Regions from separate parts of the Azoarcus sp. KH32C genome, predicted to be linked through region 1. Evidence: riboswitches for the same ligand, from Rfam matches in the RefSeq annotation. Region 1 holds a riboswitch; the other holds the start of a gene.
The links. A riboswitch is a leader RNA that binds a small molecule or an ion and turns the genes downstream of it on or off. The one in region 1 is predicted to bind cyclic di-GMP.
Positions count from the first base shown of each region.

Region 2: another riboswitch for cyclic di-GMP. It lies ahead of AZKH_RS17065 (hypothetical protein); the one in region 1 lies ahead of AZKH_RS06990 (M10 family metallopeptidase C-terminal domain-containing protein).

Region 1 covers NC_020516.1:1,570,213-1,578,672, reverse strand. The annotation lists gene AZKH_RS06995 (flagellar brake protein) at 1-597, shown strand, start outside; gene AZKH_RS06990 (M10 family metallopeptidase C-terminal domain-containing protein) at 613-3,603, opposite strand; cyclic di-GMP riboswitch class I at 3,676-3,766, opposite strand; gene AZKH_RS27970 (helix-turn-helix transcriptional regulator) at 4,101-4,352, shown strand; gene AZKH_RS06985 (AlpA family transcriptional regulator) at 4,409-4,678, shown strand; gene AZKH_RS06980 (MerR family transcriptional regulator) at 5,099-5,542, shown strand; gene AZKH_RS06975 (VIT domain-containing protein) at 5,535-7,775, shown strand; gene AZKH_RS06970 (OST-HTH/LOTUS domain-containing protein) at 8,139-8,460, shown strand, end outside.
Region 2 covers NC_020516.1:3,832,903-3,851,501, reverse strand. The annotation lists gene AZKH_RS17160 (acetolactate synthase 3 catalytic subunit) at 1-145, opposite strand, end outside; gene AZKH_RS17155 (RNA polymerase sigma factor) at 266-835, shown strand; gene AZKH_RS17150 (DUF3619 family protein) at 832-1,221, shown strand; gene AZKH_RS17145 (DUF3106 domain-containing protein) at 1,194-1,649, shown strand; gene AZKH_RS17140 (RDD family protein) at 1,646-2,128, shown strand; gene pepN (aminopeptidase N) at 2,155-4,845, shown strand; gene AZKH_RS17130 (CBS domain-containing protein) at 4,915-5,370, opposite strand; gene panC (pantoate--beta-alanine ligase) at 5,503-6,330, opposite strand; gene panB (3-methyl-2-oxobutanoate hydroxymethyltransferase) at 6,371-7,186, opposite strand; gene AZKH_RS17115 (deoxynucleoside kinase) at 7,262-7,903, opposite strand; gene AZKH_RS17110 (DMT family protein) at 7,912-8,280, opposite strand; gene folK (2-amino-4-hydroxy-6-hydroxymethyldihydropteridine diphosphokinase) at 8,296-8,823, opposite strand; gene pcnB (polynucleotide adenylyltransferase PcnB) at 8,820-10,178, opposite strand; gene AZKH_RS17095 (HAD family phosphatase) at 10,267-10,929, opposite strand; gene hda (DnaA regulatory inactivator Hda) at 10,966-11,637, opposite strand; gene AZKH_RS17085 (AI-2E family transporter) at 11,634-12,725, opposite strand; gene purM (phosphoribosylformylglycinamidine cyclo-ligase) at 12,866-13,912, shown strand; gene AZKH_RS17075 (hypothetical protein) at 14,066-14,542, shown strand; gene miaA (tRNA (adenosine(37)-N6)-dimethylallyltransferase MiaA) at 14,562-15,506, opposite strand; gene AZKH_RS17065 (hypothetical protein) at 15,612-16,268, opposite strand; cyclic di-GMP riboswitch class I at 16,342-16,430, opposite strand; gene AZKH_RS26995 (S8 family peptidase) at 16,495-18,599, opposite strand, start outside.

The sequences.
Region 1 (8,460 bases):
ACCAAGGTTCTGGCGATTTCTTCCGACGGCAGCGCGCTGGTCCTCGATGCGCCCGCTGACGAGGCGGTGAGCGCGCTGGCCGGGAATGCTGCTCAGCTGGTCTGCACGACGCGGCTCGAGAAGGTAAACATCCAGTTCACGGTCGAGGCTGCCGCGCTGGACACTTTCGACCACCGCCCGGCTCTGCGCGCGGCACTGCCGGAAAGCATCCTGCGGCTCCAGCGTCGGGAATTCTTCCGACTCCCGACGCCGCAGTCGGAACCCGTGACGTGTTCGATTACGCATTCGCTCCCGGACGGGCGGAAGAAGACGGTCAAGCTTCGCATCCTCGACATCAGCGGAGGTGGACTTGCGATCGTCGTCCCACCCGACGAACTACCCTTCCTGCCGGGCATGGAATTCAACCGCTGCCACCTCGAGCTTCCGGACAACGAGTCGCTGGAAGTCGGGCTGAAAGTGCGCAACCTCTACACCGTGGAAAAGCCCGGCAGCGGCATTGCCACCCGTGCCGGCTGCGAATTCTTCGGGCTTTCTCGGCAGATGATGGCCCGGATCCAGCGCTACATGTTCAGACTGGAGCGCTCGCTCCGGGCATGAGGACAGGCGTCGCGATCAGAGAATGAGATCCGACGCCGACAAGGACGCAAGGTTCGTCAGCTGGATCGCGAACTCCGCGTCCGAATCCGCATCGGTGTTGCCGTAAAGCACGCCTCCCGCGAATTTCAGCTGGCCGGCGCTCGTGAACGCAGCATCGGCGCCAAGTATGACGGCGCTGAACGCATCATCTCCGGCCGTCACCGAATTCGCATCGAGGGCGGAAAGATCAATCCGGTCGGATCTCGTCTTGAAGTCGGTGATCACGTCCCAAGTCGAACTCGTGACGCCCATCTCCGAAAGGTTGTTGAAATCGAAGGTATCCTTGCCGGCGCCGCCGGTCAGAATGTCCAGGCCGCCGCCACCCACGAGGACGTCGTTACCCGCCTTTCCGTCCAGGTGGTCGCTTCCATCTCCACCTTCCACGCGGTTTGAGGAGGCGTTGCCGATCAGCACATTGTCGAGTTCGTTGCCGTACACGTCGAACAGACCCTTTCCGGTGACCGTCACGTTCTCGATCGCCCAGAGCGATCCGCCCGCCAGATCGACCGACATCGCCGACAGCTTCGACGTGTTGGAATACGCGATCTGCACGGTGTCCGTGCCGCCCCCGACCACCTCCCAGACGTTTTCAAGCTCGCCGGCCTGATCGAGCACGAAGGTGTCGTTACCCAGGCCACCGCGGAAGGTATCCACCCCCCGCCCGCCTGTCAGCAGATTGTCTCCGTCGTTGCCGGTGAGAACGTTTGCGAGCGCGTTGCCAGTGCCATTCGTGTTCGCAGTGCCGACGAGGGTCAGGTCCTCGATGTTGTTCTTGAGCGTGTAGGAAACCGACGACACCACCTGGTCCACACCGGCGCCGAGCAACTCGGTCACCTTATCCCCCGCGTCGTCGACGACGTAGGAGTCGTCCCCGGCCCCGCCGTAGAGCTTGTCGGCCCCGCTCCCGCCATCCAGCCAGTCGTTGCCGTTGCCGCCCGTGAGCGTGTCCGCACCACCAAAACCGTAAATCAGGTCGTCGCCTGTGGTTCCGACCAGCTTGTTGACCGCATCGTCGCCATTCACCGTCACGCCCGGCAAGGTCGTCGCCTCGAGCGCGTAGCTGCCGGTGCCGTCGAACGCATCGAAGGCGGCGAGGTACAAGGTGCCACTTTGGACCGCCGTGTAGCGGATCTCCGAATTGAGCGTCCCGTGTGCATCGTCGTTATAGGCAAGCAGCACTCCGTTCGACCCGCGCAACTCCAGAAACGGGTCGAGATTGCCGCTCGTCCGCTCGAGCGAAAAGACGTAGGTGGTACCCGCGACGACGTTGAGGCCGAAGAGGTCGCCGTCGTTGGCGGTTTCGATCACGCCGGCCTGGGCCGCGCCATTCACGTCCACATTACCCGTCGTGCTGATGTCCAGCGGATAATCGTCGGACTGGATCGCGACATCGTCGTTGAGGACGATTGCGCTGATCGTTGCGTCGCCCAGTTGCAGTCCCGATGAGGGCGCCGAAAGGGTGACGGCAAAGGACTCGTCGCTCTCGACCGTGAGATCGCCCAGGACCGAAACCGTGAAGGTGTGCTGCGTCTCTCCCGGCGCAAAGGTCAGCGTTCCGCTCGTCGCGCCGCTGAAATCACCGCCGTCGGCCGAGTCCGCGCCGTACCCGGCCACGCTCCAGCCCACCGTTTGTGTCGTCTCGGCAGCGACGCTGAGGCTCGCTGTGAAGGTATAGAGCACCGTTCCCCCATCGCCTTCGAACTGCGAAACGGCATCGCTCGCCAGCGAGACGACGGGAATTTCGGCGGCAGCCTGTCCCGTATAGTCGCTCGCTGACCGGGTCACGTCCCCCGCGAAGGCGAAATATTCAATCCCCACGATGGTGTCGACGCCCGTGACATCGCTCGAGAAGGTGAAACTGTGGCTACCCGAATTGTAGGTGACGGTGTAGCTCGCGATGGAGCCCGAGAAGAAGGCCCAGTCGGTTCCCGCGCCCCCGTCGATATAGTCGTTGCCGGCCCCGCCGGTCAGGTCGTCGTTGCCGTCGAGGCCGTACAGGCTGTCGTTGCCCGCACCGCCGTCCAAGCCGTTGGCGAGGCTGTTGCCCGTGACGGTATCCGCGCCGGCGCCACACACTGTGTTCTCAATATTGGTCGAGTACGCGATGGCGATGTTGTACGTCATGTCGTTGCACGACGAATACGATCCCGGCGCCAGATTGACGACGCTGTCGGTCGTCCAGCCGGTCAGATCGAGCGTGTCGTTGCCGCCGGCATCGTAGATCGTAAGGATCGGGTTATGGTTGATCGAGAAATCGAATATTGATGCCATCGGCCCGACGACGTTGGAGCCGAAGCCATATGTCGTGTCGCCGGTGCGGGTCGTCGTATCCGCGCCGTAGATCGTCTGGATCGCCATGACGTCATTGAGCATGGGAGTCTGCGGCGAATAGGTCCTGCCATCGGCGCCGACCCAGTCCGCCCACGCCACCAGCCCTTCGCCGCCATCGGACCCGGTTCCCATCGAGGGCCCGAAATACGACATCACGGAGTAGACGGTGCTGTCCTGGTAGCTCGACGGCGTCCAGGTTCCGGCGCCGTTGTAGTCACCCATGTGATCCAGGCCCAGAGAATGGCCGATCTCGTGCACATAGGTTTCGAAGCCGTACTTGCCGATTTCGGGCGAGGTCAGAGTGCTCTCGGTGACGTTGAACCAGACGCTGCCGGTGGTCGGGAAATAGGTGTGGGCGTAATCCACGCCGGTGCTGCTCATCCCGAACTCGATGTTCGACGCCGAACTCGTCGTACGGGCGAAATTCACGGCGATCAGGTCATTCCAAGCGGTCAGGGCCAGTTCGGCATAAGCCTGCTCGGTCGCATTGAGGTCCTGGAAGCCCGTCGCCTCGGAGGAGCCGTAGATTCCGCTGGACGTTGTCGGAAACGCGTAGGTGATCGTGGTGCCGGACCAGCTCTGGCCGGATACGAGTTGGTCGATGACTTGCTGGTTCGTCCACGATGGAAGTGCCATTCCCTGTCCTGTCCAAATGTGCGCATAGCACGACGGAAGATGGGAAGGATTGCCGATGTGTGAAACGAAGGGGCAGGCAACCCGGCCACCCGCCCTGAGCGATCAGGGGAAGGGTCCGCGGCTTTGCGTCCGGGGGTTTCCCACCCGTTTGCCATAAAAATTCCGCCGACTATAACATGCCGTTGGCGAATTTACTCAGCCCCCACCGGGGGAATTAACGGACTTGCAGCGTCCTGGGCTGCCGGCTTTAGACCGGCATGTTCATGATGTCCTGATATGAACAACAAGCCAATAACTATTTGAATTTTCTGATAACTTTTAAGGCCGACTGCGCGTTCTGCCCGCGATTCTGCCCAACGCCACAAAAGTCTCACGCTGCGACCCTGACGCCAACCCGCCGCCAAAACCGCCAAATTTGGGGCCGCGCCGCGACCCTCGGTATCTTGATTCCTGTCGGACGCTACTGCACGCAGCAAGCCCACACTGCAACGCAGCCGATGACAGGACAACCGCTATTGAGATGCGCAGGACAAGCCGCCGAGGGCGCTTTCGAGACTACTGACATGATTCTACCGCAACATCCCGAACCGCTGCTTCGGCTCCCCGACGTTCTACGCGTGGTCCCCGTATCCAAGTCGACGTGGTGGGCGGGCGTAAAGTCCGGCCGCTTCCCGGCACCCGTGAAGCTCGGCACCCGAATCACCTGCTGGCGGGCCAGCGACATTGCGCGACTGAGTGCGGCTGCCTGAGCCGCTCGCTATATGTAATAGGCCCGGCCCGTCGGGCCTGTCTCCGGAGAAGCCGCATGCAGCTGCCCACCCTGCGGAAGCGCACCATCGAAAATTGGGTCGCCAACGGGCAGATGCCCCGCCCTCACGCGACCGGCGGGCGCCGCGTGTATTGGCGGCCCGACGTCCTCTATCGATGGCTGGATGAGCGCCTCAATCCCGACATGGAAAACGGCGTTCGCGGAGCGACAGCACCGTATCCAACCGAACGCCAGAGCGAGAACACGGTGACGACGGCGGGACGCAAGCCCGGCCGTCCGCGCCGTCCTCTATCGATGGCTGGATGAGCGCCTCAATCCCGACATGGAAAACGGCGTTCGCGGAGCGACAGCACCGTATCCAACCGAACGCCAGAGCGAGAACACGGTGACGACGGCGGGACGCAAGCCCGGCCGTCCGCGCAAACCCTTGCCTTCACTGCTTCGTCTGGCGGGCGGTTAGTGCAGTCGCCGGTCAGTGGATGTGGGACGCGCTGTCCCACGCTGCGGCACCTGCTTCTCCCCGAGCCCGCCGCAAAACACCTGGTCTAGACACCAAGCCGCAGGATGGAACCGTACGTCCGACGCCTCTCCGCTGACCACAAGTCAGGCCGCAATCGCTGAGCCGCCCCCCCCCCACCCCCACCAGACCGCTCTCCAGTCGGTCGTATATAACACTTGTATTTGACACTATGAGTGTTATATTAACTCCAACGGAATGGAGAGGCCATGGAACCCGCAAAGACGTACACCTTCGACGAGCTCTGCACCCTCGTCGAGTTGCCCTCACGGACTGTGCGCTACTACATCCAGCTCGGCCTCGTTGACCGGCCTGATGGCGCCAACCGCGGCGCCCGGTACGCGACGCGTCATCTCGAGCAACTCCTCACCATTCGGAAGTGGCAGAGCGCGGGGCTCTCACTCGAGCGCATACGTGAACTTTTGCAGGAGCCCCAAGCGAATGCCCCCCCTACGCGCAGACGAGGTCCGGGGACGGTCGAGGTGTGGAGCCATCTCGTCGTTGCGGAGGGAGTCGAACTACACGTCGAGTCGGGGATGTCAGGGCTGTCGCCCGAGGAACTCCGGGAATTCTTTCGCGGCGTGACGGCGCAGTACGAGCTTATCCGCGGTCGCAAAAATCAGGACGGTATAGAGGGGAACAGCAATGACTGAGCAAATCGGCATCCGTACAAAATCCGGCGAAAACCTCGCGCTCAAGGGCGTCGAGGCAACGGCACGCCTTGCCGGACTCCTCGCCACCACGACCGTCGTGCAACAGTACGAGAACACGACGAACCGTAACCTCGAGATTGCCTATACCTTTCCCCTGCCGGTCGATGCGGTGCTTTTGAGCTTCGCGGTGAGCATCGGTGACCGCCGCTACTGCGGGGAGGTCGTGCCACGAAGCAAGGCCGAAGCGCAGTATGAGGAAGCCGTCGAGTCCGGTAACGCTGCATTCCGCCTGCAGTCCGCCGGCAAAGGACTCTATACGGCCACCCTTGGCAATGTGCTCGCGGGTGAAGCGGTGCGCATTGAGCTCAAGTATTCCGAGCCTCTCGCCTGGAACGGCCAAAATCTCCGCTATCGGATGCCGACCACACTCGCCCCGCGCTACGGCGAGCCCGGACACCTCGAGCCGTGGCAGCGTCCGGACGTCAGTGTCACTGCCGAATATGGGCTCGCGGTGCAGGTCGAGCTCTTCGGCGAGCTCGCTACTGCCTCCGTCGCCTCACCGAGTCATGCGATTCGCGTCAGTGCCGAACCCGGCGTCCTTAAGGTCGTCCTGGCGGGCACAGGCGCCTCGATGGACCGGGACTTCGTCCTGGAGATGCTGGCTTCGAACCTGACGTCTATCGCTGTCACCGCCTCGGCCCTCGACACCCATGTCGCGATGCTGACGCTCTTACCCCCCGCCGTCCCGTCTGACGCCCCCCGCGACACGGTGCTTCTTCTCGACTGCTCGGGGTCCATGGCCGGAGACAGCATTCGTCACGCCAAAGAGGGGGTGCAGCTCGCCCTCGGGCATCTCACCTCGGCCGACCGTTTCGGAATCATCGGCTTCGGCTCGAATGTCATTGCGCTCGCCCCTAAGCTACAGGCAGCCAGCGACCACGCGTTAGACCAAGCACGCCGCTTCGTGGCCGAGCTGGGGGACCTGGGCGGCACTGAACTCACTCGTGCGCTTGAAATCGCCCTCACCTACGCCGCCGGGCGGCCGCTCGACATACTGCTCCTCACCGACGGCGAAGCTTGGAATGTTACCGGCGCAATCGCCACGGCGCAGCGCCTCGGCGCGCGGATTTTCACCGTCGGCATCGGTGCGGCCGTCGCCGAGGACACCGTACGCACGCTCGCGGACGCGACAGGCGGCGCATGCGAACTCGTCTCCCCCAATGAAGATATGAGCGCGCGCATCGAGCGACACTTCATGCGCATGCGTCAGCCGCGCATCGAGGATGTTGAAATCACATGGCCAGTCAAACCGCAATGGGTCACTCGTCCGGCGCGCGCAATCTTCGCGGGTGACAGTTACTCGGTGTTCGCGGGCTTCCCTAGCCGTGTTGCAGGCGATTTCACCGCAACAGTGAAGTACTCGGAAGCCGGGATGAATCGCGAAATTCCCGTTCGCCTCAATTCCGCGAAGGCACTCGACACCTCCATCGTGCGCGTCGCCGCCGCTTCACACCTGCCCGTTCTCGCTGAGACATCCCGTCAGGACTGGGCTGTGCGTTACCAACTGATAACCGACGATACCGACTACATCGTCACTCTCGCCCGTTCCGCCGAAGAACGCGCCGCCGAACTCCCTGCAATGCACATCGTGCCCCACCAGCTTGCCGCGGGTTGGGGCGGCACGGGGACCGTACGGTTTTCTCGCCAGGGACCGGTCATTGCGGAGAGCGCGGCACCCTACGCCATGAGTTCCAGTGTGCCCTTCAATTTCGATATCCCCGCCGTCATCCGCAGGGCTTCACCTAAGCGCAGCCTCGATAGCTTTACCGAGCCGCGACAGGACACGCTCTTCGACGAATTCCTGACTCGCCTGGCGCGACGTGCACATCGGCGATTCCTGGGCGGTCTGCCACTCAGCCGTGGCGACCTGATGAAAACCCATGTTCCCCCGGAGCTGCTGTCCGTCTTCGACGAGGCACTGGCCCAGGGTTTCTCTGAGCTTCAAGTCGCTTGCGCCCTCCATGCAGCCCTCTTGCTGCACGCTTGCGCGCGAGCCCTCGGTGCGCGTTTCGAACTGACCGTGGACAAACTGCTTATGACCGAGCGACCCGACGGCGACCTGCAAGAGCGCTTCCGGTCGGTACTCGATGTCCTGTGGGACATGGCAAGGGCGAACGTGCCATGCGAATCCGCCTATGACATCCCGGCCTTCCTGCGCAGGCAGGCGGACTAGATGAGCCCCCGCGCCGGCACAGCACCGCCGGCGCGCAGCCCACGCTATCGAACGCCGAATCCGCATTTCCGGCGCAACGCACCGAGCCGTTTCCCCAATGCCCTCGCTGGGACTAGCCAGTAACTTAACGTGCTGCTGACGAGCTAGCAGATGGGGGGCTCGTTGTGCGCGGCCCATGAGGCGATAAGATATGCAGGTCTCTTAGCCCCAAGTGCGACTGTGAACCTATCTGAATCCGTATTTGAACCCTTGGTCGCCTTGCAGCGCGAGGTGCAGCGAAAGCTCGGTCGATGTTTGATTCGGCTTCAGCAGTACGAGCGGTTAGCGAAAGCTATCTTGGCAGAGCAGGAGATTGCGGGGCCGTTGAGCAAGCTGCAAGCGATTCGTGAACGCCGGATTGCGGAGGTATCAACGAAGACCTTAGGACAGCTTGCAGGCGCTCTGGAGCAGGGCTACCTATCTCCCACCCTTGGCCAACCCGACCGTGTCAGCGACGACGAGCCACAGGGCACATCCAATGAGATTTGGCTGCGCCACACGCACTGCATTGAGCTTTCACCCGAAAAGCATGCTGAAGTGGTCGCCGACATCAAGGCCCTGGTTGCTCTCCGCAATGAACTGGTGCATCACTTCCTTGAAGTGCAGGACATTTTGAGCATCGAGGGCTGCGTCAAAGCGGACCGGC
Region 2 (18,599 bases), 2.3 Mb from region 1:
GGCGTACCAGGATGTGGCGTACCTTGTCCTGGTTGAACAGCGCGTCATAAATGTAGAGGACTGCGCCGCCCGGGTAGCCGAACACATACTCGACCTTTTCTTCCTGCAGACACCTGATTACAATTTCCGCACCAGTCAGCACCATTGCAAACTCGCTATTATCACGTTCCAAACAGAGAACGTTACCGGGCACACGGTAATTGGTCAAGGCTGCCGCGGCGACGCAACAGGCGGCGGATAGACCGGTCTTCACAAGGACTTCCAGCTGGCTTTCCGGGCAGAACTCTCCGCATTCCTCCAAGGAATCGAAAAGCGTGCGTTCAAGCAGGCGGTATACGCTCTGCGCAACGAGGACGCGGCGCTGGATGCGGTGCAGGACGCGATGCTCAAGCTGTCGGTGAGCTACGGCGACCGGCCGGCCAACGAATACCCGATGCTGTTCCAGCGCATTCTGCAGAACGTCATCTATGACGCGCTGCGTCGCCAGAAGGTGCGCAACGCGTGGACGACGCTGCTGTCATCTTTCGTCGGCGACGGCGAGGAGGATGCAGACAACGATCCGCTCGACACCATCGCGGGGATTCCGGAAGGCGATCAACCGGATACGCCGCATCGGCAGTACGAGCAGGCGCGGGTGCTCGAGGCGATCGAGCGCGAGATTGCACGCCTGCCCAATCGTCAACGCGAAGCCTTCCTCATGCGTTATTGGCAAGAGATGGATATCGCCGAGACCGCTGCTGCGATGGGTTGTTCGGAAGGGAGCGTCAAGACGCATTGCTCGCGCGCAACGCAGACGCTGGCAGCGGCCCTCAGAGCCAAAGGAATTGTGCTATGAAGACGCAGGATTTCAACGAGGAAAGGCTTGCGCGGCGCATGGCTGCGCATCTGTCGGCAGGCGCGCGCGATGTCGACGACCGTATCGGGGAGCGTCTGCGCCTTGCGCGCGAACAGGCGCTGGCCGCTCATCGTCCGCGTCCGGGGCTTCTCGCTCGGCTCGCGATGCCTGCGCTGGTGCGCGGGCTGATTCCGCCCGTGGCACGCCCGGCCGCGGTCGCGGTGCTGCTCCTCGCGGTGCTTTTTGCCGGCGATTACTACGTGACGTGGTCGCGCGTGGCGAGCCTGCAGGATGTCGACATGGCGCTGCTGATCGACGACCTGCCCATCGACGCTTATCTCGACAAGGACTTCAAGGCATGGCTGCAGGACGATTCGCGGTCCTGATCGCCGCGCTGTGGCTTGCGATGCCTGTGGACGCGGCGGTGACCGCGATCGGAGCGCCGCGGTGGCAGGCTTTGTCTTCCGGCCAGAAGGAGGTACTTGCGCCGCTCGCCGACGACTGGAATGATCTCGACGACGTGCAGCGGCAGCGCTGGCTCGGTATGGCGGACCGCTACCCGCGGCTGACGCCCGAGGAGCAGGCGCGGATCCGCGCCCGCATGCGGGACTGGGCCACGCTCAAGCCCGAGCAGCGCGCGCGCGCGCGTGACCAATACCGGACCCTCCGCAACATTCCGCCTGACCGGCGCGAGTCGCTGCAGGAGTTATGGCAGCATTACCAGAGCATTCCCCCGGAGGAGCGCCAGCTCAAGCCGGGACCCCGCGCACCGCGCATCATCCAGCAGCCGCCCGTGCGCGGTAACCAGGAATGAAGAAAAAGAAAGAAAGACCGAATCCTTCCAGCCCATCTTCCGTGTCGATTGCCAGCCATCCCGCGCAGGTGGAACTTGCCGGCCTGCGGCGCCGGCTTGCGAGCCTGTTGTATGAGGCCTTGCTGCTGCTCGGTGTGCTGGCGCTGACCTTCATGGTGCCTTACCTGCTGCTGGGCATTTTTTTCCACATCACGCCGGCCGGCTGGGTGGAATGGGGGCATCTCTACGTCGTGCTCGGCGCCTATTTCCTGTGGTATTGGTGTCGCCGCGGGCAGACGCTCGCGATGCAGACCTGGCGGCTGCGCCTGGTGACGGCCGACGGCCGCGCGCCCAGCCTGCCGGTGGCTTGGCTGCGCTATACACTCGCATGGCCGTCGGTGCTGTGCCTGGGCTTCGGGCTTGCATGGGCACTGATCGACCGGGATCGCCAGTTCCTGCACGACCGCCTTGCGGGGACCCGAATCGTAATGTTGTCCTGACGCGGCCTGCCGGCCGGAGAATCGCGATGAAAACCGACCAAGCACCGAGCATCGAGCGTTCCGATTACCGCCCCCTGCCGTGGCGGGTCGATCACGTCGAATTGCATTTCGCCCTCGACGAAGAGGCGACCGTCGTCACGAGCCGGCTGCGCTGCACGCGTAACCGTCAGGTTTCTGCCGGACCGCTGCGCCTGCTCGGCGAAGAACTTGAGCTGCTGGGGCTGACGGTGGACGGCGCCGCGCCGGTCGACGGCCAGCTTGCGCGCGGTGAAGGTTGGCTCGAGCTGACACTCGCCGGCGATACGGCCGAGATCGGCGTCGTCACGCGCATCGACCCGCGTGCCAATACCACGCTGTCAGGTTTGTATGTGTCGCGCGGCGGCTTCTTCACGCAGTGCGAGGCCGAAGGCTTTCGCCGCATCACGTATTTCCCCGATCGGCCCGACGCGATGGCGCGTTTCACGGTCACGCTCGAGGGTGACGCCGAGCGCCATCCGGTGCTGCTGTCGAACGGCAACCTGATCGAACAGGGCAAGCTCGACGGTGGGCGGCACTACGCGAAATGGGAAGATCCCTTCCCGAAGCCGTCTTACCTGTTTGCACTGGTCGCGGCGAAGCTCGTCGCGTTGGAGCGGCGCGTGACGACCGCGTCGGGGCGCGAGGTGCTGCTGCAGGTGTGGGTCGAGGACGGCAATCTCGATCGCACCGGGCATGCGATGGAGTCGCTGGTGCATTCGATGCGCTGGGACGAGGAGGTGTTCGGCCTCGAACTCGATCTCGACCGCTTCATGATCGTCGCGGTGAGCGACTTCAACATGGGCGCGATGGAGAACAAGGGCCTCAACATCTTCAACGCCAAGTATGTGCTCGCGAAGCCAGAAACCGCGAACGACGTCGATTACGAGAACATCGAGAGCGTCGTCGCGCACGAATACTTCCACAACTGGACCGGCAACCGCGTCACCTGCCGCGACTGGTTCCAGCTGACGCTGAAGGAAGGCCTGACGGTTTTCCGCGACCAAGAGTTCTCCGCCGACATGCTTGCGCAGGCCGCGGGCGCGGAGGGGGCTGCGTCCGCCCGGGCCGTCAAGCGCATCGATGACGTGCGCGTGCTGCGGGCGGCGCAGTTTCCGGAGGATGCGGGCCCGATGGCGCATCCGATCCGCCCCGAGAGCTATCACGAGATCAATAACTTCTACACCGCGACGGTGTACGAGAAGGGCGCCGAAGTCATTCGTATGCTGCATACCCTGCTCGGCGCGGAAGGTTTCCGCAACGGCATGGATCTGTACTTCAGCTACCACGACGGACAGGCGGTGACCTGCGATGACTTCGTCGATTGCATGGCCGAGGCCAACGGCGTCGATCTCGATCAGTTCATGCGCTGGTACAGCCAGGCGGGTACCCCGCGCCTGCGGGCGACAGGCAGTTACGATGCGGCGGGTCACCGCTACACGCTGACGTTGTCGCAGCACACGCTCCCGACGCCGGGGCAGGCGGAAAAGCTGCCGCTCGCGATTCCGGTTGCAGTCGGCCTGATCGGACCGGACGGCAAGGATCTGCCGCTGCGGCTCGAAGGCGAGCTGCATGCCGGCGGCACGACGCGGGTGCTCGAGCTCAAGGGGGCCGAGCAGAGCTTCGTGTTCGCCGACGTGTCCGCCGAGCCGGTGCCCTCGGTGCTGCGCGGCTTTTCGGCGCCGGTGATCCTCGAAGTCGACGAGGACGATGCGCGGCTCGCATTCCGCATGGCGCACGATACCGATGCGTTCAATCGCTGGGATGCGGCCCAGCGCTTCGCCGAGCGCGTGATTCTCGGCCTGACGGCGGACGTCGCGGCAGGCAAGGCCTTGCACGTCCCCGAAAGTTTCGTCGCGGCCTTCCGCGCGATGCTGACGGACGGGACGCTGGATCCGGCTTTCCGCGCACAAGCGGCGGCGCTGCCGTCAGAGGGATATCTGCTCGAGCGCATGGCCGTGGCCGATCCCGGTCCACTGCGCACGGCGTTGATTCATCTGACCCGTGCGATCGGTGCGCGCCTTGCCAACGACTGGCTGTCGTTATACAAGACGCTGGAAGTGAGCGGCCCCTATCGTTATCACCCTGGCGATGCCGGGCGTCGCGCGCTGTGCAATCTGGCGCTGAAGTACCTCGTCGCGGCGGGCAGTGTAGAAGGCTTCGACTTGGCGCGGGCGCAATTCGCGCGCTTCGGCAACATGACCGAGGGCTCCGGGGCGCTGGCCGCGCTGATGAACGATGGCGGGGTCGAGCGGGATGCTGCGCTCGCCGACTTCCACAGTCGTTTCCGCGACGACGCGTTGGTGCTCGACAAGTGGTTTGCGCTGCAGGCCGGGGCATGGCGCTGGGATGCGGTGACGCCGCCGGTGCTGGAACGCGTGAAAGCCCTGATGGACGATCCGGCCTTCAGCCTGACCAATCCGAACAAGGTCTACGCCTTGCTGGGTTCTTTCTTCCGCGCGAATCCGGCCGAATTCCATGCTGTCGACGGGAGCGGGTACGCGTTCTGGGCCGATCAGGTGATCGCGCTCGATCGCTGCAACCCGCAAGTGGCCGCGCGCACGGCGCGGGCACTGGAAAACTGGAAGCGTTACGCGCCCGCATTGCAGACGCTGATCCGCAGTCAGCTGGAACGCGTACGCGCCATCGAGGGGCTGTCGCCGGATGTCGCGGAGATCGTCGCCAAGGCGCTGGCGGACTGATGACCGCACCGGGGCGCCTCTGGCCGCCCCGGTGCGCAAGATGCGCAGCCGCGTCGGGCGCGCCGGGCTTCAGGTCGTCAGGTCGCCGGCGATGTAGTTCGACAGGTGGTTGATCGTCTTCTCCTGCAGATCGATGACGGCCTTGACGACGTCACCGATCGTGACGATGCCGGCGATTCGGCCGTGTTCCACGACCGGCAGGTGGCGGAAGCGGTTTTCGGTCATGATGTTCATGACCGCCTCGATGGTGTGCGTCGGAGTGACCGTGCAGACGTTGGGCGTCATCAGGTCGCCCACCGTGGCATCGCGCGAGGTGAGCCCTTTGAGCGCCAGCTTGCGTGCATAGTCGCGCTCCGTGAAGATCCCGACCAGTCGTTCGTTCTCGATGACCAGTACCGAGCCGATGTCCTGCTTGGCCATGAGTGTCAGTGCGTCGAGCACGCTGACCGTCGGCGCGACCGCATGGGCCGCCGTGCCTTTCTGTTCGAGGATCTGCCGCACCGTAACAGTAGTGGAAAGCATCATTGCTGGTAACCCCCGTCTGATCTTGTTGTTCGCTGCCACATCCAGCCTCCCGCCCGCCGGGAGGCTGTTGGCATAGCTTGAAACGAAGTCGGCGCCGATGCAAGCGCCGAATGTCACGATGCAGGGCCTGCGTCAGACCTCGAGGTTGTCGATGAGCCGCGTGCGGCCGAGTTTGGCTGCGCCGAGCACGACCAGCGGGTCGCTGCAATGGATTGGGGGTTGGAGGTCGGCACGTCGGCGAACGGCGATGTAGTCCGGCTGCCATCCGTGCGCGGCGAGTTCCGCCATCGCGTCGGTTTCGAGCTTCAGGAAGTCGTGGTCCCCACCACGCACCGCGTCTGCGATGCGGGCGAGCTGCCGGTGCAGGCGGGGGGCTTCGCTGCGCTCCTCTGCCGACAGATAGCCGTTGCGCGAAGACAGTGCGAGGCCGTCGGCGGCACGGACCGTTTCACCCGGTAGCACTTCGACCGGAATCCCGAGCTGGCGCACCATGTTGCTCAGGACCATCAGCTGCTGATAGTCCTTCTTGCCGAAGAGTGCGATGTCGGGCTGCACGATGTTTAGAAGCTTCAGCACCACGGTCGCGACGCCGCGGAAATGGCCCGGACGGAATTCGCCTTCCAGAATGCTGATCTGCGCGGGAGCCGGATCGACGTGATAGCTCTGCGGCTCCGGGTACATGACCGTCTCGTTTGGGGCGAAGACGTGTGCGACGCCCGCGGCTTCGAGCTTTTCGCAGTCCGCGGCGAGCGTGCGCGGATAGCTGTCGAAATCCTCGCGCGGGCCGAACTGCAGGCGATTGACGAAGATGCTGGCGATGACGCAGTCGGCCCGTTCGCCGGCTTGGCGCATCAAGGTGATATGGCCTTCGTGCAGGTTGCCCATGGTCGGGACCAGGGCCGCCTTGCCGGCGGAGGCGCGGGCGGCGCGAAGGCTTTCGATGGTGTGATGGATCTGCATGAGTCGAGGTCTCTAGGCTGGGACGGGGCTCGGTGGCAAATCAGTAGCAATGCTCGGGGGTGGGGAAGCTGCCGTCCTTGACGGCACTGACGTAGCTCGCCACGGCCTCGTCAATGCTGGCGGCTCCTGCCATGAAGTTCTTGACGAAGCGCGCCTTCTTGCCGGGATAGACGCCGATCATGTCATGCAGGACGAGCACCTGACCATTGCAGTCTGCACCGGCGCCGATGCCGATCGTGGCCATCGAGGTGAGGCTCGCGGTGATCTCGCGGGCGACGGTCGCCGGTACCATTTCCAGCACCAGCAGACCTGCGCCGGCCTGTTCGAGCGCGAGCGCGTCGGCCTTCAAACGGGCCGCGCCTTCTTCGCTGCGGCCCTGGACGCGGTAGCCGCCGAGCTGGTGCACGGATTGCGGCGTGAGGCCGATGTGCGCGCAGACGGGAATGCCGCGCTCGACGAGGAAGTGGATCGTCTCGGCCATGAAGGCCCCGCCTTCGAGCTTGACCATTTGCGCGCCGGCAGCCATCAGGCGCGAGGCGTTGCGCAGGGCCTGGGTGGGGCTTTCCTGGTAGCTGCCGAAGGGCAGGTCGGCGACGATGAACAGCCGGCTGCTGCCGCGTGCGACGCATTCGGTATGGTAGACCATGTGCTCGACGGTGACGGGGAGCGTCGATTTCTGTCCCTGCAGCACGTTGCCGAGCGAGTCGCCGACCAGTGCGACATCGATGCCGTTGCGATCGAGCAAGGCGGCGAAGCTCGCGTCGTAGCAGGTCAGCATGGCGATCTTGCGGCCTTCGGCGCGCATCTTGCCCAGTTCGAACAGGGTGACGGGTTTATCGTCCTGAAGGTAACTCATGGGGACTCCAAGGAAGGGCGCGAGTGTTTCGCAATCGCGGCCGGATGCCGGCCTTGATCCGCGCTCGGGAGAGACTCAGCCGGCGTAGGCGAAGAACTCGCGGTAGCTGCGCATGTTGCGCAGGCGCTCGAGGAGCAGCTCGAAATCGTCGTCGTGATCGACGGGGTTGAGGACTTCGGCGTCGACGATGAAGAGCGGCGCCGCGTCGTACTGGTAGAAGAATCGGGCGTAGCGGTCGGCGACGCGCTCGAGGTATTGCTCGGTGATGCGGCGTTCCGCCTCCATGCCGCGGCGGCGCACGCGTTCGATCAGCGTCTCGGGCTTGGCCTGCAGGTAGATCACGAGATCGGGCTTCGGCGTCGAGACCGGCTTCACGCTCTCGAAGACCCGTTGGTACAGCGCCAGTTCATGGTTCGCGAGATTCAGGCTGGCGAAGAGCGGATCCTTGTCCAGCACGAAGTCCGAGACGATGCGCTGGTGCTTTTCGAAGCTTTCGGTGAGCGTCGCGAGCTGGTCGATGCGCTGGAACAGGAAGTGCATCTGCGTCGGCAGGGCCCAGCGCTCCGGGTCCTGGTAGAACTGCGCGAGAAAGGGGTTCAGTTCCGGCTGCTCATGCAGCGGCTGACCGTCGAGTCGCTCCGCGAGCCGGCGCGTAAGCGAGGTCTTGCCCGCGCCAATGGGCCCTTCGACGACGATGTAACGAGCCTTGTCGAGCATGCCTGGGATCAGCCTTGGTTACGAAAAATGAAATAGACGGCCCCAAGCATACACAAGGCGGCCCAAAGGAAGTCAAGCTTCATCGGCTGTTTCATGTACAGCACGACGAACGGAACGAAGACCAGCAGGGTGATGACTTCCTGCATGATCTTCAGCTGAGCGAGGCTGAGCTCCGTGGCGCCGATGCGGTTTGCCGGCACCTGAAGCAGGTATTCGAACAGGGCGATTCCCCAACTCACCGTCGCGGCGACAAACCAGGCCCTGCCTTGCAGGCTGCGCAAGTGGCCGTACCACGCGAAGGTCATGAAGACGTTGGACGCGGTGAGCAGGATGGCAGTCTGCACCCACGTGGGGAAGGTCTGGAACCAGGCGATCATGACGGGATGGAACGTTCAGGCTGCGGGCGCGAGGCGTTCGATGGCCTGGTCTGCGACCGCGGGGAGCAAGTCGGCGATGGGGCCGCGGCCGGGGATGACCAGGTCCGGGGCGATTTCGGCCAGCGGCACGAGCGTGAAGGCTCGCAGGTGCATGCGCGGGTGCGGTACGACGAGGTCCGGCTCGTCAATGCATTCGTCGCCGTAGAGCAGCAGATCGAGGTCGAGGGTGCGCGGCGCGAGGTGGTATTCGCGCGTGCGGCCCTGACGGCGTTCGAGTTCGAGCAGGGCATCGAGGAGCACGCTGGCGGGCAGTGCGGTGTCGATCGCCGCGACGGCGTTGAAGTAGTCGGGCTGTCCGGCCACGCCGACGGGCGCCGTGCGGTAGACGCTGGAACGGGCGACGAGGCGCGTGTCGGGCAGCGTGCCGAGGGCGGCGAAGGCCGTTTCGAGCGCGGCAACGGGGTCGCCGAGATTCGCGCCGAGCGCGACGTGGGCGCGGACCGGCGCCTTGGCGGGCACCGGATGGCTGGGGGCGACGCTCATGATGCTTCGGTGGCTGTGGCGGTGGCTTCAGCGGGCTTGCGACGACGACGACGGCGTTTGCGTTCGGGGGCCTCCGCGCCGGCGTTCGGTGCATCGGCGAGGAGCTGTTCGCGGGCATCGTGCCCCGCGTGTGCGAAGCGGTCCCACCATTCGGGCAGTGCCGAATCGATTTCGCCCGACTGCGCGCGCAGGCGCAGGAAGTCCCAGGCGGCGCGGTAGCGCGGCTGCTCGATGAGGCGGAACGGGGCCTTGCCGGAGCACTTTTCGAAGCGCGGCTGCAGGGCCCAGATCTCCTTGATGTCGCCGACGATGCGCTTGGTGATCGCGAGCTTGCCGGCCTGCTGGTCGAGCACTTCGTCCATCGCCGAGAAGAGCGCGGGCTGGTTGTGCTCGCCGTTCTTGCGGCGGGCTTCCCAGTTGGCGAGCACTTCGTGCCACAGCAGGGTGGCGAAGAGGAAGCCGGGAGAGACGGGTTTGTCGGCGCGCACGCGGTCGTCGGTATTTTCGAGCGACAGCCAGACGAAGCGCTCGCCGAGCGGTTGTTCGAGGATGACGTCGAGGAGCGGCAGCAGGCCGTGGTGCAGTCCTTCTTCGCGCAGTTGTTTCAGGCAGCGCACTGCGTAGCCCGAGAACAACAGCTTCAGCATTTCGTCGAAGAGGCGCGCGGCGGGAACGTTTTCGAGCAGCGACGCCATGTCGCGGATCGGGTGGCTGGCAGCCGGGTCGAGCGTCAGGCCGAGTTTGGCGCCCAGGCGCACGGCGCGCAGCATGCGCACCGGATCTTCACGGTAGCGCGTGCGCGGGTCGCCGATCATGCGCAGCGTCTTCTGCTGCAGATCGGCGACGCCGTGGTGGTAGTCGATGATCTGCTCGTTGCCCGGGTCGTAGTACAGCGCATTGACGGTGAAGTCGCGGCGCGTGGCGTCCTCGGCCTGCGAGCCATAGACGTTGTCGTGCAGCACGCGGCCGTGCTCGTCGGTGACGGCGTCTTCGGCGGCCTGGTTGGCGCGGAAGGTCGAGACCTCGATCGTTTCGGGGCCGCTCATCACGTGCACGATCTTGAACCGGCGGCCGATGATGCGCGAGCGGCGGAACAGCGCACGCACTTCCTCGGGCGTGGCGCTGGTCGCGACGTCGTAGTCCTTCGGCGGATGGCCGATCAGCAGGTCGCGCACCGCGCCGCCGACCACGAAAGCCTTGTGGCCGTGCTCCTGCAGCGTCATGCAGACCTTGCGGGCGGCAGGCGATAGTTGTTCGCGGCGGATGCCGTGCTGGGTGACGGGAATCAACGCAGGTTCGGTGTTGATGGGCGTGGCAGCGCGGCGAAAGACCTTGCGCAGCAGCTTGCGGATCATTGGCAAGAGGGGTGTTCTGTCAACATAAGCTGCTAATCATAACCGATGACCGGGCGGATGCGTGGATGCATCGCCACGGTCCGGCTCGTCAGCGCAGCGAGATCACCGGCCAACCGGCCGCGGCGGCGTGTGCGCGCAGGGTGTCGTCGGGGTCGACGGCGACCGGATGGGTGACGCGCGACATCAGCGGCAGGTCGTTGTGCGAGTCGCTGTAGAACCAGCTGTACTCGAAGCTGCCGAGGTAGAGGCCGAGCGATTCGAGCCAGTTGTCGACGCGTTCGATCTTGCCGCCCTTGAAGGCCGGCATGCCGCGCGGCTTGCCGGTGAAGGCGCCGTTTTCCTGTGCCGGAATGGTCGCGACGAGATGCGGGATGCCGAATTCGCGCACGATCGGGCCGGTGACGAAGCTGTTTGTGGCGGTGACGACGGCGATCAGGGCGCCGCGTTCGGTGTGTTCGCGCACGAGGGCGCGGGCCTTGTCGGTGATCATCGGCGCGACCGCGGTCTGCATGAATTCGCGGTGCCAGGCGTCGAGCTCCTCCCGCGAGTGGCGGGCGAGGGGGGCGAGCTGGAAGTCGAGGAATTCGAAGATATCGAGGGTGCCGGCCTTGTACTGCTCGTAGAACTGGACGTTCTTCGCTTCCTGCACTTCGCGGTCGAGCACGCCCTTGGCGATCAGGAACTGGGCCCAGGCGAAATCGGAGTCGCCGGCGAGCAGGGTGTTGTCGAGGTCGAATAGGACGAGATCCACAGGTGTTTCCTTGTATTCCGAAGAGGGAGGCACGATTCAGATTTCGAGCCCGGATTGCATCATTTCGCGCAGCAGTGGCAGCGTGACGGCGCGCTTGCGTTCGAGCGAGGCGGTGTCGAGGGCGTCGAGGACGGCGAGCAGGCTCGGCAGGTCGCGCCGTCCGTGGCGCATCAGGAAGTCGATGACGTCGTCGGCCAGACGCAGGCCGCGGCGCGCGGCCAGCGTCGCGAGGATCGCGGCACGGGATTCGTCGTCGAGCGGACGGACCTCAAAGATAAGGCACTGGCCGACTCGGGTGCGCAGGTCTTCGCGCAGCGCGAGCGCGAGCGGCGGGGCGTCGCCCGCGAGCAGCAGTTTCTGGCCGAGCGTGCGCGAGCGGTTGAAGGCATTGAAGAGGCCGATCTGCGCGGCCGGCGCGAGGGCCTGGATGTCGTCGACGGCGAGCAGCAGATCGGGCGTTTGCGGGAGTTCGTCGGCGACGGTGGCGGCGTCGACGTAGGCGGCCGGCTTGCCGGCCTTGATCGCGGCGTCGACGGTGGCGCGCAGCAGGTGGCTGCGTCCGCATCCGCCGGGGCCCCACAGGTAGAGGTGGCCGGGGAGGGCTTGCGGGTCGAGAAGGGCGGCTATCAGCTCCTGGTTGGCGCCGACGACGAAGTTGTCGAGGGTCGGAGGCGCATCGGGGCGGATGTCGAGTACGAGCTGTTTCATTGCAGCGGGATGTCCGTGGTGGCGTCGCCGAGGTAGAGGCGGCTCGCGAGCCAGGCTTTGCGCACCTCGCGCAGGCCGACGAGGATCGCGGCGCTGGCGGGCAGGGCGACGAGGATGCCGACGAATCCGAAGAGTTGGCCGAAGGCCATCAGGGCGAAGATCACGGCGAGCGGATGCAGGCCGATGCGTTCGCCGACGAGGTAGGGGGTGAGCGCGAAGCTTTCGATCAGTTGGCCGAGGCCGAAGACGATCGCGACGCCGATCAGGGGCGGCCAGCCTTGGGCCTGCAGCAGCGCGGAGATGATCGCGAGCAGCAGGCCGCCGCCGAAGCCGACGTAGGGAATGAAGACGAAGAGCCCGGTCACGACGCCGACGGGCAGCGCGAAGTCGAGTCCAGCGAGCCACAGGCCGGCGCTGTAATAGATGGCGAGGAGCAGCATCACCGAGAGCTGGCCGCGCAGGAATTCGGACAGCACGGAGTCGATCTCGGCGAGGATGCGCATCGTCGGTTCGAGGGCCGGGCGCGGGATGATGTCCTGGAGGCCGGCGAGTACGCGCGGCCAGTCCTGCAGCAGGTAGAACATCACGACCGGGATCAGGAAGAGGCTCGCGACGAGGCCGAGCAGCGCGCTGCCGCTCGCACGCAGTTGGCCGAGGACGATGGGGATGAAGTCCTGGGCGCTCGCCCAGTTCTCACTGACCCAGTTGCGCGCGGAGGCCGCGTCGATCTGCACGTCGACCCCGAAGCGCGACATCAGGAGTGGCGCCACGCGCTGGTTGATGAGTTCGATCAGGTCCGGCAGGCGCCGCAACAGCGCGATGGCCTCGCGGTAGATCAGCGGGCCGAGGATCACGAGCAGGAGCAGCAGAGCGAGCCCCGCGCCGAGGATCACGAGGAGCACTGCGGCGGCGCGTGGGATGCGCCGGGCGGCCATCCAGTTCACCGCCGGGTCGAAGATGTAGGCGAAGACCGCGGCGATCGCGAAGGGGGCGAGGATCGGCGCCAGCGCGTAGAAGAGCCCGATGAGCGCCAGCGCAACGCCGGCCCAGGCGGCGGTTTGCAGACGGTCGGCGCGGGAAGGGTTCATTTCGAGTAAAATCGCGGACTTGGCGCGGGCGAAGAATGGCCCGCGAAACCCGTAAATGTAGCCACTTGGCGTTGCGGCCTCAAGTTCCGCAGCCCGCCGGGTCGGCCAGAACGCGCATCCCGCAAGCCTGAGGAACGATCTTGAGCTCCCCCAAAACTTCGCTTTCCTACCGTGACGCCGGTGTCGATATCGATGCCGGTGACGCCCTCGTCGACCGTATCAAGCCGCTGGCGAAACGCACCATGCGCCCCGAAGTGCTGGGCGGCATCGGCGGCTTCGGCGCGCTGTTCGAGCTGTCGAAGAAGTTCCGCGAGCCGGTGCTGGTGTCCGGCACCGACGGCGTCGGTACCAAGCTGAAGCTCGCGTTCCAACTGAACAAGCACGACACGGTCGGCCAGGATCTGGTCGCGATGAGCGTGAACGACATCCTCGTGCAAGGTGCCGAGCCGCTGTTCTTCCTCGACTATTTCGCTTGCGGCAAGCTCGATGTCGATACGGCGGCGGATGTCGTCGGCGGTATCGCCCGTGGTTGCGAGCTGTCGGGCTGTGCGCTAATCGGCGGTGAAACTGCCGAGATGCCGGGCATGTACCCGGACGGCGAGTACGACCTCGCGGGCTTCGCGGTGGGCGCGGTCGAGAAGTCGGAAATCATCGACGGTTCGAAGATCGTCCCGGGCGACGTGGTGCTGGGCCTCGCGTCGAGCGGTGCACATTCGAATGGCTATTCGCTGATCCGCAAGATCATCGAGCGTGCGAAGCCGGACCTCGACGCCGATTTCCACGGCCGTCCGTTCCGCGACGTCGTGCTCGAGCCGACCCGCCTGTATGTGAAGTCGATGCTGGGCCTGATGCGCGCGATTCCGGGCATCGTGAAGGGCATGGCGCACATCACCGGCGGCGGCCTGACGGAGAACGTGCCGCGCATCCTCGCCGAGAACCTGACCGCGAAGATCGACGCCGCGTCGTGGACGCTGCCGCCGCTCTTCCAGTGGCTGAAGCAGGAAGGCAACGTCGACGACCAGGAGATGTACCGCGTGTTCAACTGCGGCGTCGGCATGGTCGTGATCGTGTCGGCCGAGCAGGCCGATGTGGCGGTCGCGAACCTCGAAGCCGCGGGCGAGACGGTGTATCGCCTGGGCCGCATCGAGGCGCGCGCGGAAGGCGTGGCACAGACGACGGTCGGCTGAGCGCTGCTTGGTGGAGGCGTCCGGATGGAGGCCTCCACCCGCCTGAAAGGCTGCGGGCAGCCTCAGGCTGGGCACCGTCCTGGTGCTTCCGCCGGCCGGACGTTCTATACTGGCCGAACCGTGTCAGGATGCGGGTGAGGGCGGGAGCACATCATGGAAATCTCGAACAGTCTGGCTTCGGCGGATCTCTCGCAACTGCAGCGGACCCTGCAGCCGCAACGCCCGGAGCGCCCTCCGCAGGCACGTGCGCAGGAAGCCGAACAGGCGGACCTGAGCGTCACGATCAGCGATCAGGCGCGTGCGGCGCAGCAGCTCGACGCGACTGTCGCGGCATCCGGTGCGGCCGCGGCGGAAACGGCTCCTCCCGTCGATGCGCCTCCGCGGAGCGAACGCGCCGATGAAGTGCATGCCGGGGCGGGCGGCAACACGCCGCCGCTGCCTCCAGGGCTCGCAGTTCGTGCCGAACACGCGTCGGCTACATCGCCGGCCGATCCCGCCGCGCCGAGAACGCCATCGCGCCAACCGGACGAGGCGACGGCGGCTGGCAACCAGGCGGTGCAGCTCTACCTTGCCAACGCGGCCCAGCCGGAGAACCGGCCCCGCACGGCGCCGATTCGCGCTTCCGCCTGACCAGGCGCGGAAGGCGTTATCAGCCTTCCAGCCACGCCTGCGCCGTCTGGCGCACGGTTGCGGCGAGATCGGGCCGCAGGCAGTCGATCTCCTGCAAGTCCTGCCACGCTTCACGGAACTGCCGCTGCCAGGTGAGCTGCCGTTTCGCGAGTTGGCGCGTCGCGGCAATCCCCTTGAATTTCATCGTGTCGTAGTCGTCCCGTCCGCCGAGGTAGTCCCACACCTGGCGGTAGCCGACGCAGCGCATCGACGGCATGGCCGGGTCGAGGGCGTAGCGGGCGCGCAGCGCCTGGACTTCGGCAATCAGGCCGGCTTCGAGCATCTGGGCGAAACGGTCTTCGATACGCCGATGCAGGACCGCGCGGTCCGACGGCACCAGCGCGATCGTGAGCAGGCGGAAGGGGACGTCGTCGTCTTCGCGCTGCGCGTAGCTGTCGGCGACCGGGCGGCCGGTGAGGCGGACGATTTCGAGCGCGCGCTGGATGCGGTGGCCGTCGTTGGGCTCGAGGCGCGTGGCGGCGTCGGGGTCGAGGCGCGCGAGTTCGGCATGCATCGCCGGCCAGCCGCGCTCGGCGGCTTCGGCGTCGATCTGCCGGCGCAGCTCGGCGTCGGCCGACGGGAGATCCGACAGGCCGTCGCGCAGTGCCTTGAAGTAGAGCATGGTGCCGCCGGCGAGGACCGGAATGCGTCCGCGTGCGGTGATGTCGTGCATCAGCGCCAGCGCATCGGCACGGAAGCGCGCGGCGGAATAGTTCTCCTCGGGCGAGACGACGTCGATCAGGTGGTGCGGGCACTGCGCGCGTTCGTCGGCGCTCGGTTTCGCGGTGCCGATGTCCATATCGCGATAGACGAGGGCGGAATCGACGCTGACGATTTCGATCGGCAGGGTCTGGGCGAGCGCGAGCGACGAGGCGGTCTTGCCGCTTGCGGTGGGGCCGAGGAGAAGGATTGCCGGGGGATGCATCGGGACGCTGAGAGGGCGGAAGTGGCCGCCATGATAGCGACGGCCGCGGCTTCCCGCTCGTTGCGGGAGTGAATAAATCCGCGATGGGGAATGTCCCGGAAGTCGTCAGAAGTGGACGCGCAGGATGACGGCGGCGCGGGAGTCGGTTTCGGTCGGCTGCTGCGGCGAGCGGTGGTTCAGGTCGAGCACCCAGGTGAGGCTCGAAGCGCGCGACAGCGGGATGCCGTAGTCGAGGCCGACCCGCAGCGAGATGGCGTCGGCGACCACCGGCGTCAGGCCGTCGAACAGGGCGCCGGTGCTGGGAGTGCCGGGAACGGGGCGGGAAATCGTGATCGCCAGGCGATCGTTTTCGACCAAGGTGTTGCGGCCGACCACGCCGAATGCGAAGGATCCGTTGCGAACGACGTCTATGGTCGGGCTTACGCCGCTCACCGTCACCGTGGCGGCGAGGGGGACGCAATACTGGGCGCCGACCATCCAGTTTTCGCTGACCTGGTGGCTTGCCCAGGCGGCCGCGCTGCGCGGCTGTCCGCCGCCGAAGCTGATCGGTGCGCCGGAAACGGCGGCCGGACCGGACCCGTGTTTGGGCGTGCGGCCCCATTGCAGTCCGACGGAAGTGTCGTGCGTGATGGAGAGGTCGAAGTGGCCGCTTGCAGCCGCTTGCGCGTGAAGAGGGAATGCCAGGGGGAGAAAGGATTGTGCCGCGACGGGAGCGGAGAGAGCCCCGGTAACGAGGAGCGCGATCAACTTCAGACTGTGCATTCCGGGCCTCTTGGTGTTGCATCAAACGCCAAGAGTGCCTTGCACGAAAAAACGCGAGCAGATCGACTCACCAATCGGCAGCCCCGCTGGTCTGTCCTCGCTGGAGGATTTAACCCGGTGGCTTTGCGGCCCCGTCTTTCGACGGGTGTGCCCTTGACCGAGCTATTTTTGCATGAATGTACGCATTTGTGTCAATCGATTTTGGTCCGATTTTGTGCGCTAAGTATCAGAAATTACGACGGAAAATCACCGCGATGCCTGCGTCTTGCCGGCCGGCTATATGGTCGGCATTCTGACGCAGATCGAAAGTCAGACTGAGGCTCGATGTACGCGGAAGGGGTATGCCATAGTCAATTCCGAGACGCAGTTCGCGATGGGTGCTGGCGAGCGCGATGCGACGCGATTCGAATATCGGTTCCCCGTCCGCGTTGACATCGACCGGTACGCTGAGACGTCCGCTGCCGGCGTTGATGCGCATCGGGCTCGAAAACGTCAGTGTGAGGTGGTCGTCGTCGACGAGAGCGCCGCGGCCGATCAGCGCGAACGCGAAGGCATTGGCGCGTACGCTGTCGAAAGCGCGTATCAGGCCCTTGCCCTGCCCGTCGCTGCGCGCGACCGAATACTGGCCGGCCACCGTCACACTGCCGGTGAGACGATGGCTTGCCCACGCGCCGACGCTGCGGGTACGGGCGCCGTCCAAGCCCATCGCGTCGCCCGAGGTCGCGCCGAGGAAGGACCTTGCCTCGCTGACCTGGATCCATTGCAGTCCGGCCGAGGTGTTGTCGGTCAGGGCGTATTCGAGCTCGCCGATCGCGGCCCGTCCGCCTGGCCGGTTGGCGGCTATCGGAGGAGCGGCCGCGGGAGCGGCCGAGTTCGACGTGCTCGGCGATTCGCCCGAGGCAAGCACGCCGCTGCGAACGCGCAGTTTTCCGAACGCCGTGCCGAAGGCCAGTTGCGTCGAAGGGCGGGCGAGGCCGAGCCACGGGTTGTCGAGGCGCGGCCCCGCCGATGCGAGGCCGAAGTAGCTGCCGGCGAGTGTGCCGGAGGCAAACGCGACCTCGCTGCCATTCGCGAGCCGGAGGACGACGCTGCTCGCGACGAGGCGGGGGGCGTCGACGGGGGTTTGGACCCGCGTCAGGGCCGCATCGGAAACGGCCAGCAGCCGCGAGCCATCGGGGAGTTGTTGCTCGGTCACCTGCAGCGGATGCCCGGCTGCAGCGAGCACATCGGCGATGCTTTCGCGCGAAGGTGGGCGGATGCCGGCGCCGAGGTCGGCGGTGAAGTCACGGTTGAAGGCGTCGACCACGATGCCCTGGAAGAGGCCGGCGCGGGCCGCCGCGCGCAGGCCGCTCCAGGTTGCGACGGAGGCAGTGACGGCGACGCTGGCGGTGCCGCCGAAGCGTTTCGTCGAGCCTTTTCGTGCGGCTTTGCTTACCGGGATGGCGAGTTCGCCGGCAGGCTGCATGGCGCGTTGTACGTTCAGGAGCCCTCTGCCATACACCGGATCGACACCCGGCTCGCCGAGATCCGTGGCGGTCTCCAGGAGGATGGCTGCGACCTGTCCTGCCTTGAGCTGGGGCCACGCCCCTTCGAGGAGCGCAGCGGCGCCCGACGCCACCGCGGTGGAGATCGAGGTGCCGCTGGCGAAGATGTAGCTGCCGTCGGTCCAAGACGAGGCCACATTCACGCCGGGCGCGACGAGGAACCAGTTGGCGGTATCGCCGGCGCGGTTCGAAAAGCTCGCAATCCGGTTGTCGGCATCCGCCGCGCCGACTGCGACGATCTGGCCCTTCGCCCAGCCTTCCTTCGCATAACGTGCTGGCCACAGCGGCGATTCGCCGCCGGTGTTGCCCGCCGCGGCCAAGACCAGCTTGTCGGCCTTGACGGCCTTGCGCAGCGCGCCTTCTACGCCACCCCCGAGTGGGCTTTCGGCGCCGAGACTGAGATTGATGATGGACATGCCGCGGGTGGAGCTGGCGCGCTTGAGCCCCGCCGCGAGCGAGCCGGGCGTCGCCGACCCGCCGGCCGAAAAGATCTTGATCGGCAGGATCTTCGCGTCGGGGGCGATGCCGTAGCTGAAGCCGGTGCCGCTCGAACCTGCGATGATAGCGGCCACCAGCGTGCCGTGTCCGTCGTCGTCGGCGAGCGCGACATTGCGTCGGCGTGTGGCGTCGTACATCCGCGAGCTGGCGAGCTGACTTGCGAGTTCCGGAAGGGTGGCCTGTACGCCCGTATCCAGCAGCACGACTGTCGAGCCCAGGCCGGTCAGGCCGGCGGCATTGGCGATGTCGGCGCCGATTTGGGTGTGAGCGAGACCGTAGCGGATTTCCC